3 regions of the Streptomyces sp. NPDC030809 genome follow, and region 1 is predicted to be linked to each of the others. Evidence: riboswitches for the same ligand, from Rfam matches in the RefSeq annotation. Region 1 holds a riboswitch; each other region holds the start of a gene.
What was found. A riboswitch is a leader RNA that binds a small molecule or an ion and turns the genes downstream of it on or off. The one in region 1 is predicted to bind cobalamin.

Region 1 (6,014 bases):
TGGCGTCGTCGGCCGCCTTGACCAGGTCCGGCCAGTTGTTCTGCGCGTCGACGGTCAGCCAGACGGTGATCTCCTTGGCGCCGGAGGCCTTGTTGCCGCCCTCCTTCTTGTCGCCGTCGGAACCGCCACACGCCGCCAGGCCGATAACCATGCCCGCGACACCAACCGCCGCGATGAGCTTGCGCTTCACGCCACCCTCCTCAGGGATGCCTGCACTCCCCCTGCCCGCCGACGGTGACAATCGCCAAGTACTGCCCGTGGGGCCGGGATCTGATCCATATTGGTTTAGACCAGTAGCCTGGAGCTTGGCCTAGACCTTTGGGGGTGTCAAGGGTCTAATAAACGAGGTGTCAGTCCGTTACCGGACCGACACCTCAGGGAGGGGCGAGGTCCGTGCTCCGGCCCGTGTCACGATGTGACCGCACACAACGGAGGAGCCGGTTTTGGCAACGGGACTGGAGTCGGGAAGGCGGGCGGCCATGGCCACCGAAGGGGCGCTCACGGAGCCGGAGAGCGGGGCAGCCACTCGCACCGCACGCGTGCCCAAGTACTACCGGCTCAAGCGGCATTTGCTCGAAATGACCGAAACGCTGCCCCCCGGCACCCCGGTCCCGCCGGAGCGCACGCTGGCGGCCGAGTTCGACACCTCCCGGACCACGGTCCGGCAGGCACTGCAGGAGCTCGTGGTCGAAGGGCGGCTGGAGCGCATCCAGGGCAAGGGCACCTTCGTCGCCAAGCCCAAGGTCTCCCAGGCGCTGCAACTGACCTCGTACACGGAGGACATGCGCGCCCAGGGGCTGGAGCCCACGTCCCAGCTGCTGGACATCGGGTACGTGACCGCCGACGACACCCTCGCCGGGCTGCTCAAGATCGCCACCGGGGGCCGGGTACTGCGCATCGAGCGCCTGCGGCTGGCCAGCGGCGAGCCCATGGCCATCGAGACCACGCACCTGTCGGCGAAGCGCTTCCCGGCCCTGCGCCGCTCGCTCGTCAAGTACACGTCCCTCTACACCGCCCTCGCGGAGGTGTACGACGTGCACCTCGCCGAGGCCGAGGAGACCATCGAGACCTCGCTGGCCACCCCGCGCGAGGCCGGCCTGCTCGGCACCGACGTCGGCCTGCCGATGCTCATGCTGTCGCGGCACTCCCTCGACGCGGAGGGCGAGCCCGTGGAGTGGGTCCGCTCGGTCTACCGCGGCGATCGATACAAGTTCGTTGCCCGACTCCAGCGCCCCGCCGTCTGATCCGTAGAACACTCTCGTACGGATGTCGGACGGGGGCTTACGTTCAGCGGTCGGTCCCCGTAGATTCCTGCGATCACGCAGATGATCAACGAGGGGACGAGATCATGCCGGAACCTGGATCAAACGGCACGGAACGGAACACGGCGGGTTCGGCCGCAGGGCCGGACTCGCCGTCCTCTGCAGGGCGGATGACGCCCAGGTCGATCGCGGTCTGGTCGCTGGTCGCCCTCGTGGGAGCCGTCGGCTGGGCCGTGCTCGCGCTCTCCCGGGGCGAGGAGATCTCGGCCGCCTGGATGCTGGCCGCGGCCCTGGGCTCGTACGCCATCGCGTACCGGTTCTACGCGCGCTTCATCGCCCACCGCGTGCTGAAGGTGGACAAGACGCGGGCCACCCCCGCCGAGCGCCTTGACAACGGTGTCGACTTCCACCCGACGGACCGCCGGGTGCTCTTCGGCCACCACTTCGCCGCCGTGGCCGGGGCCGGCCCGCTGGTCGGCCCGGTCCTCGCCGCGCAGATGGGCTACCTGCCCGGGACCATCTGGATCGTGGCCGGCGTGATCTTCGCCGGCGCGGTCCAGGACATGGTCACCCTGTTCTTCTCCACCCGGCGCGACGGCCGTTCGCTCGGCCAGATGGCCCGCGAGGAGATCGGCCCGTTCGGCGGGGCGGCCGCGCTCCTCGCGGTGTTCGCCATCATGATCATCCTGCTGGCGGTGCTGGCGCTGATCATCGTCAACGCCCTCTCGCACTCCCCGTGGGGCGTGTTCTCCATCGGCATGACCATCCCGATCGCCCTGTTCATGGGCGTCTACCTGCGCATCCTGCGGCCGGGCCGGGTCACCGAGGTCTCCCTGATCGGCGTGGCCCTGCTGCTGCTCGCGATCGTCGCCGGCGGCTGGGTGGCCGAGTCCTCCTTCGCGGACGTCTTCACGCTGGAGAAGGAGACCCTGGTCGTCTGGATGGTCGTCTACGGCTTCCTGGCCTCGGTGCTGCCGGTGTGGCTGCTCCTCGCCCCCCGCGACTACCTCTCCACCTTCATGAAGATCGGCACCATCGCCCTCCTCGCCGTGGGCGTGGTCGTCGCCATGCCCACCCTGAAGATGCCCGCCGTCACGGACTTCGCGAGCCGCGGCGACGGCCCGGTCTTCGCCGGCTCGATGTTCCCCTTCGTCTTCATCACCATCGCCTGCGGCGCGCTCTCCGGCTTCCACTCCCTGGTCTCCTCGGGCACCACCCCGAAGATGATCCAGAAGGAGACCCAGGTCCGGATGATCGGCTACGGGGCCATGCTCACGGAGTCCTTCGTCGCGGTCATGGCCGTCATCGCGGCCTGCATCATCGAGCCCGGCCTCTTCTTCGCCGTGAACTCCCCGCCGGGGGTCGTCGGCACCACCGTCGAGGCCGCCTCGCAGGCCGTCGGGAACTTCGGCTTCGCCCTCTCCGGGGCGGACCTGGCCCAGGCCGCCAAGGACGTGGAGGAGGCCACCCTGCTCTCCCGCACCGGCGGCGCCCCGACCTTCGCACTCGGAATGTCGGAGATCTTCTCGTCGGTGTTCGGCGGGTCCTCGATGAAGGCGTTCTGGTACCACTTCGCGATCATGTTCGAGGCCCTCTTCATCCTCACCACCCTCGACGCCGGCACCCGCGTGGGCCGCTTCATGCTCCAGGACACCCTGGGCAACGTGGCCAAGCCCTTCAAGCAGGTCAGCTGGAAGCCCGGCGTGTGGATCACCAGCGCGGTGGTCGTCGGGGCCTGGGGCTACTTCCTGTGGGTGGGCGTGAAGGACCCGCTGGGCGGCATCAACCAGCTCTTCCCGCTGTTCGGCATCGCGAACCAGCTGCTCGCCGCGGTGGCCCTGGCCGTCTGCACCACCCTGCTCGTGAAGTCCGGCCGGCTGAAGTGGGCCTGGGTCACCGGCGTGCCGCTCGCCTGGGACGCCGTGGTCACCCTCACCGCCAGCTGGCAGAAGGTGTTCTCCGAGGACCCGCGGGTGGGCTTCTTCGCCCAGCGCGACAAGTTCCAGGCGGGCATCGACGCCGACAAGGTGCTGCCGCCCGCCAAGACCATGGACGAGATGCACACCGTGGTCACCAACGCCACCGTGGACGGGGTCCTGTCCGCCCTCTTCGCCCTGCTGATCGTGGTCGTGCTGGCGGACGCCGCCCGGGTCTGCATCAAGGCCGTCCGCAGCCCGGAGTCGGTCCGGCTGCACGAGACCCCGTACACCCGCTCCGCGATCGTGGCCCCGGCCGGGCTCCTGCCCACCGAGGAGGAGCGGGCCGAACTGGCCGCCGCCGGCCTGGACTCGGGCGGGGGCCGGCAGCGGGAGTCCGTGGCGCCGTGAGCGCCCGCGCACTCCTCGCCCGGATCCGCTTCTACGTCCGCGAGTTCTCCGGCGAGGCGGCCTACGACCGTTACGTCGCCCACACCCGCGGACACGACCCGCAGGCGCCCGTCCTGAGCCGGCGGGCGTTCGAACGGGCCCGCACGGACGCCCGCGAGGGGGACCCCCGCGAGGGCTTCCGCTGCTGCTGAACCCCCTCCCCGCCCCGTACGAAGGGCCCCGCCGCACCCGGCGGGGCCCTTCGCCGTACCCGCCCCGAGCCGGTCAACGGGCCCTTCCGGAACAGGCCGTGCTCACGTACAGCCCCCAGGCGAAGGCGTAGCGCAATCAGCCGGACACAACATCTAGGGGGTCGCACACGAGGCTGCCCCCACATGTATGCTCGTCCTCGCTGTCGTCGCAGGGGAATCCGGTGGGAATCCGGAACTGTCCCGCAACGGTATGAGATGCACTGATCTGTGCGATGCGAGTCCGAAGACCTGCCGACAGCGCACCCGGGTCGACCGAGCCGGGTCCAGACACGTCCGGGTCTCGCGGGTTGGGCCGGCGGACGCCATGCGGAGACGCGCTGCCCGCCCTGCCACGGGCCGCCGCGCGCCCCCTTCCGCGTGCGCGCTCGCACCCCGCCCCGAAGGCAACGGGCCGAGCGAGGGAGAGCCCCCACCGTGACCATCGCGCCTTCCGCACCGCGCGCCGAGTCCGACCAGCCCGAGGCCGAAGGCCCCGGCGCCGCGCTGCTGCGCACCCTCACCGACCTCACCGCCGACCTGCCCGACACCGACCCCGGCCGGGTGGCCGCCGCCGCCCTGCGCGGCCGCAGCGCCGACGCGGACGAGGCCGAGCTGCGCGGGCTTGCCACCGAGGCGGCCGCGGGGCTCATCTCCGAGGACCCGGCGTACTCCAAGCTCGCCGCCCGCCTGCTCACCCTCGCCATCGCGGAGGAGGCCGCCGGTCAGGGCGCGACCTCCTTCTCGGCCTCCGTCGCCACCGGCCACGCCGAGGGCCTGATCGCCGACCGCACCGCGGAGTTCGTCCGCGCCCACGCGGCCCGGCTGGACGCCCTGGTCGAGCAGTCCCTCGCGGAGGGGGCCGACGACCGCTTCGGCTTCTTCGGCCTGCGCACCCTGCACAGCCGCTACCTGCTGCGCCACCCGATCACCCGGCAGGTCGTCGAGACCCCGCAGCACTTCATGCTGCGCGTGGCCTGCGGCCTGGCCGAGGACGAGTCGGTGCGCGCGGTGGAGGAGGTGGCCTCGCTGTACCGGCTGATGAGCCGCCTGGACTACCTGCCGTCCTCCCCCACCCTCTTCAACTCCGGCACCCGGCACCCGCAGATGTCCTCCTGCTACCTGCTGGACTCCCCGCTGGACGAGCTGGACTCGATCTACGACCGCTACCACCAGGTGGCGCGCCTGTCGAAGCACGCGGGCGGCATCGGCCTGTCCTACTCGCGCATCCGCGCCCGCGGTTCGCTGATCCGCGGCACCAACGGCCACTCCAACGGCATCGTCCCGTTCCTGAAGACCCTCGACGCCTCCGTGGCCGCGGTGAACCAGGGCGGCCGCCGCAAGGGCGCCGCCGCCGTGTACCTGGAGACCTGGCACGCGGACATCGAGGAGTTCCTGGAGCTGCGGGACAACACGGGCGAGGACGCCCGCCGCACCCACAACCTCAACCTCGCGCACTGGATCCCGGACGAGTTCATGCGCCGCGTGAACGCCGACGGCGAGTGGTCGCTGTTCTCCCCGTCCGACGTGCCCGAGCTGGTCGACCTGTACGGCGACGAGTTCGACGAGGCGTACCGCAAGGCCGAGGCGGCAGGCCTGGCCAAGAAGTCCATGCCGGCCCGCGAGCTGTACGGCCGCATGATGCGCACCCTCGCGCAGACCGGCCAGGGCTGGATGACGTTCAAGGACGCCTCCAACCGGACCGCGAACCAGACCGCCCTGCCCGGCAGCGTGGTCCACTCCTCCAACCTCTGCACCGAGATCATCGAGGTCACCGACGACGGCGAGACGGCCGTCTGCAACCTCGGCTCGGTCAACCTCGGCGCGTTCGTGGCCGACGGCGCGATGGACTGGGAGCGGCTGGACGAGACCGTCCGCACCGCCGTGACCTTCCTCGACCGGGTCGTGGACATCAACTTCTACCCGACCGAGCAGGCGGGCCGCTCCAACGCCCGCTGGCGGCCGGTGGGCCTGGGCGCCATGGGCCTCCAGGACGTGTTCTTCAAGCTGCGCCTGCCCTTCGACTCGGCCGAGGCGAAGGCCCTGTCCACGCAGATCGCCGAGCGCATCATGCTCGCCGCGTACGAGGCCTCCGCGGACCTCGCCGAGCGCAACGGCCCGGTGCCCGCGTGGGAGCAGACCCGTACCGCCCAGGGCGTCCTGCACCCGGACCACTACAACAGCGCGGCCGAGCGCCA
Region 2 (6,014 bases), on a different contig from region 1:
CGGCCAGCGGGGTGCGGCCGCCGGTGGGCAGCTGCTCCAGCCGCGCCGCGGCCGCGTCCACGGACGAGGTGGGCGGCAGGGCCAGGGTGGCCGAGCCGCCGCGGAAAGTGATCAGGCCGACCTTGTCGCGCCGCTGGTAGGCGTCCAGCAGCAGCGACAGCACCGCGCCCTTGACGGCGCCCATCCGCTGCCGCGCCGCCATCGACCCGGAGGCGTCCACGACGAACAGCACGAGGTTGCCCTCCCGGCCCTCCCGCGCCGCCTGCCGCAGGTCGTCCCGGCGGACGACCAGCCCGGGGCCGGAGCGCCCGCGGGCCCGCTGGTGCGGGGCGGCCGCCTGCACGGTCGCCGCCAGGTGCAGCTTGGTCAGCTGACCGCGGGGCCGGTGCGCGCCCGTGGTCCGGCCGTGCGCGGTACGGGCCCGTGAGCGCCGCCCGGAGGCACCCTCGCCGAGCCCGGGCACGCTGAGCACCTTCGTACGGAAGGGCTCCGCGGCCCGTACGGCGGCCTGCTCGGGCGCCGTACCGCCCTGCCCGGTCTGCGGCGAGGGCTCCCGGGCCGCGGACTCCTGCGCGGCCGGCTCCTGCTGCGGGGGCTCGGGGGCCTCCGCCTGCTGCGGACCGTCGGGGGCACCGCCCTGCGGGGGCACCCCGCCGCCGTCGGGACCGCCGTCCGGACCGCCCTCGGGACCGCCGTCCCCCGGGCCCTCCGGGTCCGGCTCGGGCTCCGGCTCGTCGTCCGGGAAACCGTCGAGGATCCGGTCGAGCAGCTCCTCGTCCAGACCCGGCGCGTCGAACGGATTGCGGCGGCGCCGGTGCGGCAGCGCCAGCAGCGCGGCCTGCCGGACGTCCTCCTTGCGCACGGACGTGCGCCCGGCCCACGCGGCCAGCGCCACGGCCGTGCGCGCCATCACGATGTCGGCGCGCATGCCGTCCACCTCGAACCCGGCGCACACCGCGGCGATCCGGAGCAGCGCCGCGTCCCCGAGCACCACCGCGGGCAGCAGGGCGCGGGCCGCCGTCACGCGGTCGCGCACGGCCGCCTCGTCCCCGGCCCAGCGGACGGCGAAGGCCTCGGGATCGGCGTCGTACGCGAGTCGGCGCCGGACCACCTCGACCCGCTGCTGCGGCTCGCGGGAGGCGGCGACCTCGACGGTCAGCCCGAACCGGTCGAGCAGCTGCGGCCGCAGCTCGCCCTCCTCCGGGTTCATGGTGCCGACGAGCAGGAACCGGGCGGCATGGCGGACGGAGACGCCCTCGCGCTCCACGTACGACGAGCCCATCGCGGCCGCGTCCAGCAGGACGTCCACGAGGTGGTCGTGGAGCAGGTTGACCTCGTCCACGTAGAGGATGCCGCGGTTGGCGTCGGCGAGCAGGCCCGGCTCGAAGGCCTTCACCCCGTCGGCGAGGGCCCGCTCGATGTCGAGGGCACCGACGAGCCGGTCCTCGGAGGCGCCGATGGGGAGTTCCACCATCCGCGCGGGTCGGGCACTGCCCTCGACGCCCTCGTGCGGGCCGTCCGGGCACTGCGGATCGGGCCCGCCCGGGTCGCAGCTGAACCGGCAGCCGGTCACGACCGGGACCGGGGGCAGCAGCGCGGAAAGGGCGCGCACGGCCGTGCTTTTGGCCGTGCCCTTCTCCCCGCGTACGAGCACCCCGCCGACTGCCGGGCTCACGGCATTCAGCAGCAGGGCCAGCCGCAGGTCCTGCTGACCGACCACCGCGGTGAACGGATAGGGCGTGCTCACAGCTTCACTCCTTCATCCCACATCTCCAGCCCGGCCGGAACATCCGGCTCCGCGGCAACTCCCAGCCCCGCCGGCGCTCGGGGCGCGGGGTCCGGGGCAGAGCCCCGGGGGCGCGGTGGCGCCTCGCGCGCGCTCACGGCGCCCCCGGCGGTACGAACGGGAGCCCCGCCGGGGCCCCCGACTCGATCAGCCGCAGCAGCGCATCCGTGTCGGCGTGCTCCTCGATCAGGTCGCCCAGCAGGTCGAGCTGCTCCTCCCGCAGCGTCCCGAAGGACGTGTCGGGAGCCGGCACGAACCGGCGCCCGGCGGCGGCCGCGACCTCGCGCAGGAAGGCCCGGCGGAAGCCGTCGCTCTCCAGCGAGCCGTGCCAGTGCGTCCCCCACACCGAGCCCACCCGGCACCCGTCCAGGAACGGCTCGCCGCCCCGGACCTCGGCCACGCCGTGGTGGATCTCGTACCCCTCGACGGGCTCCCCGAGCGCCTCGCCCACCGGTCGCGCCAGGGTCTTCTCCACGGCGAACCGGACGGAGACCGGGAGCAGCCCCAGGCCCGGCACCGTGCCGGCCCGGGACTCCACCTCGTCCTCGATCACCTCGCCCAGGGCCTGGAACCCGCCGCAGATGCCGAGCACCGGCCGCCCCTCGGCGGCCCGCCGGGCCAGCGCGTCCGCCAGCCCGCGCTCGCGCAGCCACTCCAGGGCCTTCACCGTGCCGCGGGTGCCCGGCACGACGGCCAGGTCGGCGTCCGCCAGCTCCTCGGGGCGGTCCACGAACCGCACCACCACGCCGGGCTCGGCGGCCAGCGCGTCCACATCGGTGAAGTTGGACATCAGCGGCACCGCGCACACCGCGACCCGCAGCACGTCCTCGCCGACCGGCGGCGCGACCGCGGACTCGCGCACGGCCCCGCGCAGCGAGACCCGCAGCCCGTCCTCCTCGTCGATGCCCAGCCCGTGCCGGAAGGGCAGCACCCCGAAGGTCTCGCGGCCGGTGAGCCCGCGCAGCATCTCCAGGCCGGGTTCCAGCAGGGTCACATCCCCGCGGAACTTGTTCACCAGGTAGCCGGCGACCAGTTCCTGGTCCGCGGGGCTCAGCAGCGCCGTCGTACCGAAGAAGGAGGCGAAGACCCCGCCCTTGTCGATGTCCCCGACGACCACGACGGGGAACCGCGCGGCGCGCGCGATGCCCATGTTCACGATGTCGGTCCGGCGCAGGTTGATTTCGGCCGGGCTGCCCGCCCCCTCGCAGATCACTGCGTCATACGTGCCCCGGAGCTGCGCCAGGCAGTCCGTGACCACGCCGAGGAGCTGCTCCTGCCGCCCGCCGTGGTAGCCGCGCGCGCTCATCTCGCCGACCGGCTTGCCCAGCAGCACCACCTGGCTGCTGCGGTCGCTGCCCGGCTTGAGCAGCACCGGGTTCATCAGCGCGGTCGGCTCCACCCGGGCCGCCTGGGCCTGCATCGCCTGGGCCCGGCCGATCTCTGCGCCCTCGCGGGTCACGAAGGAGTTGAGCGACATGTTCTGGGCCTTGAAGGGGGCCACCTTGACCCCCTGGCGGGCCAGCCAGCGGCAGATGCCCGCGGTGACCACGCTCTTGCCCGCGTCCGAGGTGGTGCCGGCGACCAGCAGACCGCCCCCCAGTGCCCCCGTGCTCATCGGCGTCCCTTCCGTGCGTAGGAGACGAGCGAGCGGCCCGCCACGCAGGCGCCCAGCGCGAGCCAGGTCACCCGCCGGGAGAGCCGTACCGCCCGTTCGATGTCGGCGACTTCGACCGGCCGGCCCGCCGCGCCGTTGAGCACCGCCCGGTGCTCGACCCGGCCCGCATACGCGAGGGTGCCGCCCATCCGGACGCCGAGGGCGCCGGCGAAGGCGGACTCCACCGGGCCGGCGTTGGGGCTCGGGTGCTTGTGCGCGTCGGCCCGCCAGGCCCGGACCGCCCCCCGACGGTCCGGGCCCGCCAGTACGGCCGCGGCCGCGGTGAGCCGGGCGCCCGGCCAGCCGGCCAGGTCGTCCAGGCGGGCGGAGGCCCAGCCGTAGCGCAGGTACCGGGGGGACTTGTGGCCGACCATCGCGTCGAGCGTGTTGACGGCGCGGAAGGCGAGCAGTCCGGGGACCCCGCCGAGGGCTCCCCACACGAGTGCGCCGACCACGGCGTCGGAGGTGTTCTCGGCCACGGACTCGACCACGGCGCGCGCGATCTGCTGCTCGTCGAGGGAGTGCGGGTCGCGCCCGCACAGGTGCGGCAGCCGCTCCCGGGCCACCTCCCCGTCCCCGGCCGCCAGCGCCCCGCCGATGGCCCGGGCCTCCCGGCCCAGCGAGGTGCCGCCGACGACGGTCCAGGTGGCGGCGGCGGTCAGGGCGATCCGCAGGGCGGCCGGCCGGCGGCGCACGGCGCGGGCGCCCAGTGCTCCGAGGGCGGCCGCGCCCCCGGCGCAGACCAGGGTGTGCAGGGCGCCGCGGGCGCGCTGCTCGTGGGGCGCGTCCTTCCACAGGACGCCTTCCACGGCGGCGGCGGCACGGCCGAAAGCGGCGACGGGGTGCCCGCGGCGCGGATCGCCCAGGATCCGGTCGCCGATCAGCCCGGCCGCCGCGCCGTACGCGAAAACGCGATCGGCACGCATGGCGTGTATGTCCTCACTCAGGGTCCGCGCCCTGGTTCGACGTGACCGGCGGTGAGAGTCTCCTGGCTCCCGGATCGGCTGTTCCCCCGGCCTTCCAGCCCCGCGGGGCCGTGACGCACGGTGGGGGAGAGCTCCCCGGTGACAGTGGCGGGACCGCGCCGGATTCGCACCGGACTTCCTCTCCTGCCGCCGTGTTGGCCCGGGCAGTCCACCACGCACCGCAATGGCCCGTCAACTCGCCGTTGACCTGCGAAGGCGCAGTGTGCGCAGGCCCACAGCCGGACCGCGGCCGGACGGCGACGGGGGCGCACACCGGCCCTGCGGTGCGCTCCCCGCGGGTACGCGAAAGCTCCCCCGGAGGAGTCCTCAGGGGGAGCTTCCGCGGTCGTCAGCTGACGATCAGGTAGATCCCGTAGGCCACGGCCGCGGCGCAGAGCGCGAAGGCGGCGTAGGCACCGGTGCGGGCGACGGTGGCGGTGCCGCCCTGCTCGACGGCGGCCTCGTGCTTCGAGAGGCCGACGAGGCCGATGGTGAAGAGGGCCACGAGGGCCACGGTGGCGCCGAGGCTGACTCCGAAGACGGAGCCGAGAGCTGCCCAGTCGATCTTCATGCTGCTGATCCTCTGTTCTGGTCCGGCCGTCAGACCGCGGCGGCCGGGGCGGCCGGGGTCTCGCCGTGGGCGGGGGCCGGGGCCGGGATGGTGGCCTTCAGGTCCTCGTCGGTGACGGCGGCGGTGGTGCCCGCCGGGGGCGGGGTGACGGCCGCGATGGCGGTGGTGACCACGCCGGGGGTCTCGTCGTCCGTGTCGGTGTCGTTCACGTTGTGGTGGTCGACGACCTGGCGGCGCGAGATCCGCCAGATGGCGAAGCAGGAGCCGACGAGGAAGACGGTGACGGCGATGACGCCGATGTCACCCGTGCGCATGACCAGCTCGGCACCGGCGGAGACCAGGGCCGCGGCCGGCAGGGTCAGGCCCCACGCGACGAACATGCGGGTGGCGGTGGACCAGCGGACCACGCCGCCCTTGCGGCCGAGGCCGGCGCCCATGACCGCACCGGAGCAGGAGTGGGTGGTGGAGAGGGAGAAGCCCAGGTTCGAGGAGGCGAGGATGACCGTCGCGGCCGAGGTCTGGGCGGCGAAGCCCTGCTGCGGCTGGAGGTCGGTCAGGCCCTTGCCCATGGTGCGGATGATGCGCCAGCCGCCCAGGTACGTGCCCATGGCGATCGCGAGACCGGCGGACAGGATGACCCAGACCGGCGGGTTCGCGTCGGGCGCGATGGCGCCGCCGGCGATGAGCGCCAGGGTGATGATGCCCATGGTCTTCTGCGCGTCGTTGGTGCCGTGCGCGAGGGAGACGAGGCCGGCCGAGGCGATCTGCCCGGCCCGGTAGCCCTTGGCGGAGGTCTTCTCGCCGACCTTGCCGCCGAACAGGTAGGTGACCCTGGTGGCCAGCATCGCTGCCACGCCGGCGACGACCGGGGCGGCCACGGCCGGGATGAGCACCTTGGTGACGAGGGTGTCGCCGTTGACGGCGCCGAGGCCCGCGGAGGCGACGGCCGCACCGATCAGGCCGCCCATCAGGGCGTGCGAGGAGCTGGAGGGCAGGCCCACCAGCCAGGTGACGAGGTTCCAGAGGATCGCGCCCACG
Region 3 (6,014 bases), on a different contig from region 1:
AGCTGGACGGCCAGCAGGCCGAGGACCGCCTCCACGAGATCGGCATCACGGTCAACCGGAACGCCATCCCGAACGACCCGCGGCCGCCGATGGTCACCTCGGGTCTGCGGATCGGCACCCCGGCCCTGGCCACCCGCGGTTTCGGCGCCGAGGACTTCACCGAGGTCGCCGACATCATCGCCGAGGCCCTGAAGCCCTCGTACGACGGCGAGGCCCTGAAGGCGCGCGTCTCGGCCCTGGCCGCGAAGCACCCGCTGTACCCCTCGCTGTAAGCGGACCCGCCGCTCCGTGCGGCACGTGAGCGGGCCCGGCCTTCCCTTTCCACAGGCCGGGCCCTTCTCATGCCCGCGGACCGGTGACACCGCGTCCCCCTGCGGCACCCCCTCGTGTCCGTCCCCGGCCGCGGCCGCAGCCCTGCTGGAGGGTGAGCCGACTCACGCCGGAGCGGGCCCCCTCCGCCCGGCCGGGCAGACGAACCGTTCACCTCGGCGCGATACGCTCGTCTGCCGGACAAACTCCACCGAAACACCCTTCACCCCCGCCCCTCCCGCTCCGCCCTCCTGCCCCCTCCCCACCCACGAGCTGACAAGGAAGTCGCCACCGTGGCCATCTCCGTCTTCGATCTCTTCTCCATCGGTATCGGCCCCTCCTCGTCCCACACCGTGGGCCCCATGCGGGCGGCCCGCATGTTCGTCAACCGCCTGAAGAAGGACGGCGTCCTCGCCCAGACCGCGTCCGTGCGGGCCGAGCTGTTCGGCTCCCTCGGCGCCACCGGCCACGGACACGGCACCCCCAAGGCCGTCCTGCTCGGCCTCGAAGGCCACTCGCCCCGGACGGTCGACGTGGAGAAGGCGGACGAGGAGGTCGAGCGGATCCGGCAGAGCGGCCGGCTGCGCCTGCTCGGGGCGGAGATAGGGGACGTCCACGAGATCGCCTTCGACGAGCCCAGCCAGCTGATCCTGCACCGCCGCCGCTCCCTGCCGTACCACGCGAACGGCATGACCCTCTTCGCGTACGACGAGACCGGCGCCCCGCTGCTGGAGAAGACGTACTACTCGGTCGGCGGCGGCTTCGTCGTGGACGAGGACGCGGTCGGCGAGGACCGGATCAAGCTCGACGACACCGTGCTGAAGTACCCCTTCCGCACCGGCGACGAGATGCTGCGCCTCACCAAGGAGACCGGCCTGTCGATCTCCGCGCTGATGCTGGAGAACGAGAAGGCCTGGCGCACCGAGGAGGAGATCCGCGAGGGCCTGCTGGAGATCTGGCGGGTCATGCAGGCCTGCGTGCAGCGCGGCATCTCCCGCGAGGGCATCCTCCCCGGCGGCCTGCGCGTCAGGCGCCGCGCCGCCTCCACCGCCCGCCAGCTGCGCACCGAGGGCGACCCGATGCTGCACCGCAGCGAGTGGACGACCATCTACGCGATGGCCGTGAACGAGGAGAACGCGGCCGGCGGCCGGGTCGTGACCGCGCCCACCAACGGCGCGGCGGGGGTCCTGCCGGCGGTCCTGCACTACTACGTGAACTTCGTGCCCGGCGCCGACGAGGACGGCGTGGTCCGCTTCCTCCTGGCCGCCGGCGCGATCGGCATGCTGTTCAAGGAGAACGCCTCGATCTCCGGCGCCGAGGTCGGCTGCCAGGGCGAGGTCGGCTCGGCCTGCTCGATGGCGGCCGGCGCCCTCGCCGAGGTGCTGGGGGGCACCCCGGAGCAGGTGGAGAACGCCGCCGAGATCGGCATGGAGCACAACCTGGGCCTGACCTGCGACCCGGTCGGCGGCCTGGTGCAGATCCCGTGCATCGAGCGCAACGGCATGGCGGCGGTCAAGGCCGTCACCGCGGCCCGCATGGCGATGCGCGGGGACGGCAGCCACAAGGTCTCCCTCGACAAGGTCATCAAGACCATGAAGCAGACCGGCGACGACATGAAGGTCAAGTACAAGGAGACGGCGCGCGGCGGCCTGGCCGTCAACGTCATCGAGTGCTGATCCCGCCGCACCCCGGGCCGGCCGCCTGAAACGCCCCGCCCCCGCCAGGCCACGGCCGCGCAGGGGCGGGGCGCTGACCGCCAACGCCGCCATCCGGCGGGCGGGGCCGCCCCCGGCGCAGGGGTCGGGGCCGCTCCGGCCGTGCCGGGCACCGCGGCCCGGAGCGCGGCGACCGCCGCCCTGCCGGACGTGCTCTGGTACGCGCTGTGGGACGAGGACAGGACGACCACGCGGACTGGCCCTGGAACCCGGCGCTGTACACCGGCCACCGGCGGGCCCACCAGTACGGGGTGAACAGCAGGGAGACCCGGGCGGGGTACACCCTGACCGCGGACCGCGGCGACCGGGACGCCCCGGTCGCCGTGATCGCCCGCGACGGCCGCCGGGCCGGGCGCCTCGGGGCCCGCAGGCCCGCGCTCCGGGATCCATCACCCGAACGGTGCAACCGTCCGGGGGCGGGGGATGTCTCCTCTGGTGACAGCACTGTCCCCGCCTCAGGAGATCCGGGGGTCGAAATGACTCACCGTTCCATCCGCCGTCAGCGTCTCGTGGCCGTGGCCACGGGAGTGCTGCTGACCGCCGGCGCCGCGCTCGCGGCCCCGGTTTCCGCCGCCGCCGCACCGGCCGCGGCACCGAGTGCGCACAAGCCCGTCCCGACGACCCAGACCCCGCAGGTGGTCAACGCCCGCTACGCGGCGCACTGCACCTTCGACCGGGTCGTCGTCGACATCAAGGGGTACATCCCGCCCGTCACCGTCAAGCGGGTCGCCGAACTGCGGTACGACGGCTCCGGCCGGAAGGTCCCGCTGCCCGGCCGCCACTTCCTGGAGATCCGGATGCACCCGGCCCAGGGCCACGACGACGACGGGCAGCCGGTCTACAAGGGCCCCCGCCTCAAGAAGCTGAACCTGCCCAAGCTGAAGGGGATCGCCCTCACCGGCGACTTCGAGGGGTACGTGACCTTCGGGACCGCGTTCAACACCCGGCCCGAGTACAAGACGTTCAAGCTCCACAACCCGGAGCGCTGGGTCATGGACGTCAAGCACGCCAACGTCTGCTGACGCCGGCGGGCGGAGGCCGGCGACGGCCCGGCGAGGGGGCGGCGGTCCGGACGGGCCGCCGCCCCCTCCCCCGTCCGGGGCCGGGTTGTACGTGCCGGATCGGGGCGACTAGGGTCATCTGGCCTTGGTGTACGGGAAACCGGTGGGAAACCGGTGCGGCCCTCGCCACTGTGATCGGGAAGTCCGGCTCCACTCCTGCGGGAAGCCACTGGGCTGCTGCGGGAGACCGCACGGCCCGGGAAGGCGGAGCCAGGGCGGCAGTACCCGTGAGCCAGGAGACCGGCCGGGGCGCGCTGTCCATCCACGAGGTGCTGGAGAGGTCTTCCCCACTCATGCATATAGCCGAGGGGTTCCTGCCCCCGCTGCACGCGGCCGCCTGGGGCGCCGCATCGGCCCCCTTCGTCGTCCACGGCGTCCGGGCCCTGACCCGCGAGGTCAGGGCGAACCCCGAGAGCACGTTGCTGCTGGGGGCCTCCGGCGCCTTCACGTTCGTGCTCTCGGCCCTGAAGATCCCCTCGGTGACGGGCAGTTGCTCGCACCCGACCGGGACCGGCCTGGGCGCGGTGCTGTTCCGGCCGCCCGTCATGGCGGTACTGGGCACGATCACCCTGCTGTTCCAGGCCCTGCTGCTGGCCCACGGCGGCCTGACCACCCTCGGCGCGAACGTCTTCTCGATGGCGATCGCGGGCCCTTGGGCCGGGTACGCGGCCTACCGGCTGCTGCGCCGGGCCGGGGCGCCGCTCATGGTCGCGGTGTTCTCCGGCGCCTTCTTCGCCGACCTGGTCACCTACTGCGTGACCAGCGTGCAGCTGGCGCTGGCCTTCCCGGACCCGGGCACCGGGTTCCCCGGCGCGCTGGCGAAGTTCGGCGGCATCTTCGCGGTGACGCAGATCCCGCTGGCGGTGAGCGAGGGGCTGTTGACGGTCCTGGTGATGCGGCTGCTGACGCAGTCCAGCAAGGCCGATCTGACCCGGCTCGGGGTGCTGGGGGCACCGGCCGGTTCCGCGACCGGTCCGGAGGTGGCGGCGCGATGAGCAGGAACGCACGGATCAACACCCTCCTGCTGCTGCTGGTGGCGGCGCTCGCCGTGCTGCCGCTCGCGCTGGGCCTCGGCGAGGGCAAGGAGGAGCCGTTCACCGGCGCCGACGCGCAGGCCGAGGCGGCCATCACCGAGCTCGACCCCGGCTACGAGCCCTGGTTCTCCCCGCTGTACGAACCGCCGTCCGGGGAGGTCGAGTCGGCGCTGTTCGCCCTCCAGGCGGCGCTGGGCGCGGGGGTGCTCGCGTACTACTTCGGACTGCGGCGCGGCCGCCGCCAGGGCGAGGCCCGCGCGGCGGCGGCCGCGGGTTCCGGCGCCCCGTCCGGCGCGGACGCCCCCGCGGACGGTGCACCGGGCGCGGGGTCCTAGCCGGTGCTGCCCATCGACGCGGCCGCGCACGGCAGCCGCTGGCGGGGCCGGCACCCGCTGGAGAAGGCGCTGCTCGGGCTGGGGCTGACGGTGGCGGCCCTGTGCCTGCCGCCGTGGCCCGGCGGCCCGCTGGTGGCCGCCGCCACCCTGGGCGTGCTGCTCGGCCCCGCCGGGGTGGCGCCGCGGCAGCTGTGGCGGGCCTTCCGGATCCCGCTGGGCTTCTGCTTCACGGGCGCGCTCCCCCTGCTGGTGCAGGTCGGCGGCCCGGCGGGGCTGCTCGCCCCGGCCCCCGACGGCCTGCGGCAGGCGGCCGAGCTGCTGCTGCGGACCTCGGCGGGCTCCTTGGGCGTGCTGCTGTTCGCGTTCACCACCCCGGTGTCGGACGTCCTGCCGCGGCTGGTGCGGGCCGGGGTGCCCGCCCCCGTGGTGGACGTGGCGCTGGTCATGTACCGGATCGGCTTCCTGCTGCTGGACTCGCTGGCCCAGGTCCGGCAGGCGCAGGCGGCCCGGCTGGGGAACACCGGCCGCGCGGCGCTCTGGCGCTCCCTCGCCGGGCAGGGCGCCACCGTGTTCGTACGGGCCTTCGACCGGGCCGGGCGGATGCAGGCGGGGCTGGCCGGCCGCGGCTACGACGGCACCCTGCGGGTGCTGGTCCCGCCGGCGGCGGTCTCCTGGCGGTTCCTGGCGGCCTCGGCCGCCCTGCTCGGCGCCGTGGTCGCGCTGACCCTCGTACTGAAAGGCCTGGGGCTGTGAACCCGTTGGTGGAACTGGTCGATGCGGGATACGCCTACGAGGACGGGCCCGAGGTGCTGTCGGGGGTGTCCTTCGGGATCCCCGCGGGCCGGGCGCTGGCCCTGCTGGGGCGCAACGGCGGGGGCAAGACCACCCTGCTGCGGCTGCTGAGCGGCGGGCTGCGGCCCGGCTCGGGGCGGCTGCTGCTCGACGGGGAGCCGGTGCGCCACGACCGCAAGGGCCTGACCCGGCTGCGGACCGCGGTGCAGCTGGTGGTGCAGGACCCGGACGACCAGCTGTTCGCCGCCTCGGTGGAGCAGGACGTCTCCTTCGGGCCGATGAACCTCGGGCTGCCCGAGCGGGAGGTCCGCGAGCGGGTGGCCGGGGCGCTGGAGGCGCTGGACATCACCGCCCTGCGGGAGCGGCCCACGCACCTGCTGTCGTACGGGCAGCGCAAGCGGGCCGCCATCGCGGGGGCGGTGGCGATGCAGCCTCGGGTGCTGATCCTCGACGAGCCGACGGCCGGGCTGGATCCGGACGGGCAGGAGCGGCTGCTGGCCGCGCTGGAGCGGCTGCGGGCCCTCGGGACCACGGTGGTGATGTCCACGCACGACGTGGAGCTGGCGGTGCGCTGGGCGGACGACGCCGCGGTGCTGGGCCCGGACGGGCTGCGGACGGGGCCTGCCGGGGAGCTGCTGGCGGACGCGGAGCTGCTGGCGGCGGCCCGGCTGCGGCCGGCCTGGGCCCCGGCGGTGGCGGCCTTCCTGCGCGCCGGGGGCCTGCTGGCCGCGGACGCCCCGGGGCCGGGCACCCCGGACGAGCTCGCGG

Region 2: it holds a riboswitch for cobalamin, as region 1 does, so the genes downstream of both, ACZ407_RS19645 (cobalamin biosynthesis protein) here and ACZ407_RS21750 (ribonucleoside-diphosphate reductase subunit alpha) in region 1, are expected to answer to the same signal.
Region 3: it holds a riboswitch for cobalamin, as region 1 does, so the genes downstream of both, ACZ407_RS25105 (energy-coupling factor ABC transporter permease) here and ACZ407_RS21750 (ribonucleoside-diphosphate reductase subunit alpha) in region 1, are expected to answer to the same signal.

The regions. Positions count from the first base shown of each region.
Region 1 is NZ_JBVIDV010000016.1:100,567-106,580, reverse strand. Features, by position in the region: gene ACZ407_RS21770 (extracellular solute-binding protein) at 1-190, opposite strand, end outside; gene ACZ407_RS21765 (GntR family transcriptional regulator) at 480-1,244, shown strand; gene ACZ407_RS21760 (carbon starvation CstA family protein) at 1,433-3,589, shown strand; gene ACZ407_RS21755 (YbdD/YjiX family protein) at 3,586-3,780, shown strand; cobalamin riboswitch at 3,968-4,090, shown strand; gene ACZ407_RS21750 (ribonucleoside-diphosphate reductase subunit alpha) at 4,255-6,014, shown strand, end outside.
Region 2 is NZ_JBVIDV010000014.1:64,450-70,463, reverse strand. Features, by position in the region: gene ACZ407_RS19655 (putative cobaltochelatase) at 1-1,747, opposite strand, end outside; gene ACZ407_RS19650 (cobyric acid synthase) at 1,881-3,401, opposite strand; gene ACZ407_RS19645 (cobalamin biosynthesis protein) at 3,398-4,366, opposite strand; cobalamin riboswitch at 4,423-4,546, opposite strand; gene ACZ407_RS19640 (hypothetical protein) at 4,755-4,976, opposite strand; gene ACZ407_RS19635 (inorganic phosphate transporter) at 5,006-6,014, opposite strand, start outside.
Region 3 is NZ_JBVIDV010000020.1:78,505-84,518, reverse strand. Features, by position in the region: gene glyA (serine hydroxymethyltransferase) at 1-272, shown strand, start outside; gene ACZ407_RS25115 (L-serine ammonia-lyase) at 603-1,985, shown strand; gene ACZ407_RS25110 (AMIN-like domain-containing (lipo)protein) at 2,501-3,046, shown strand; cobalamin riboswitch at 3,155-3,348, shown strand; gene ACZ407_RS25105 (energy-coupling factor ABC transporter permease) at 3,379-4,080, shown strand; gene ACZ407_RS25100 (energy-coupling factor ABC transporter substrate-binding protein) at 4,077-4,454, shown strand; gene cbiQ (cobalt ECF transporter T component CbiQ) at 4,458-5,207, shown strand; gene ACZ407_RS25090 (energy-coupling factor ABC transporter ATP-binding protein) at 5,204-6,014, shown strand, end outside.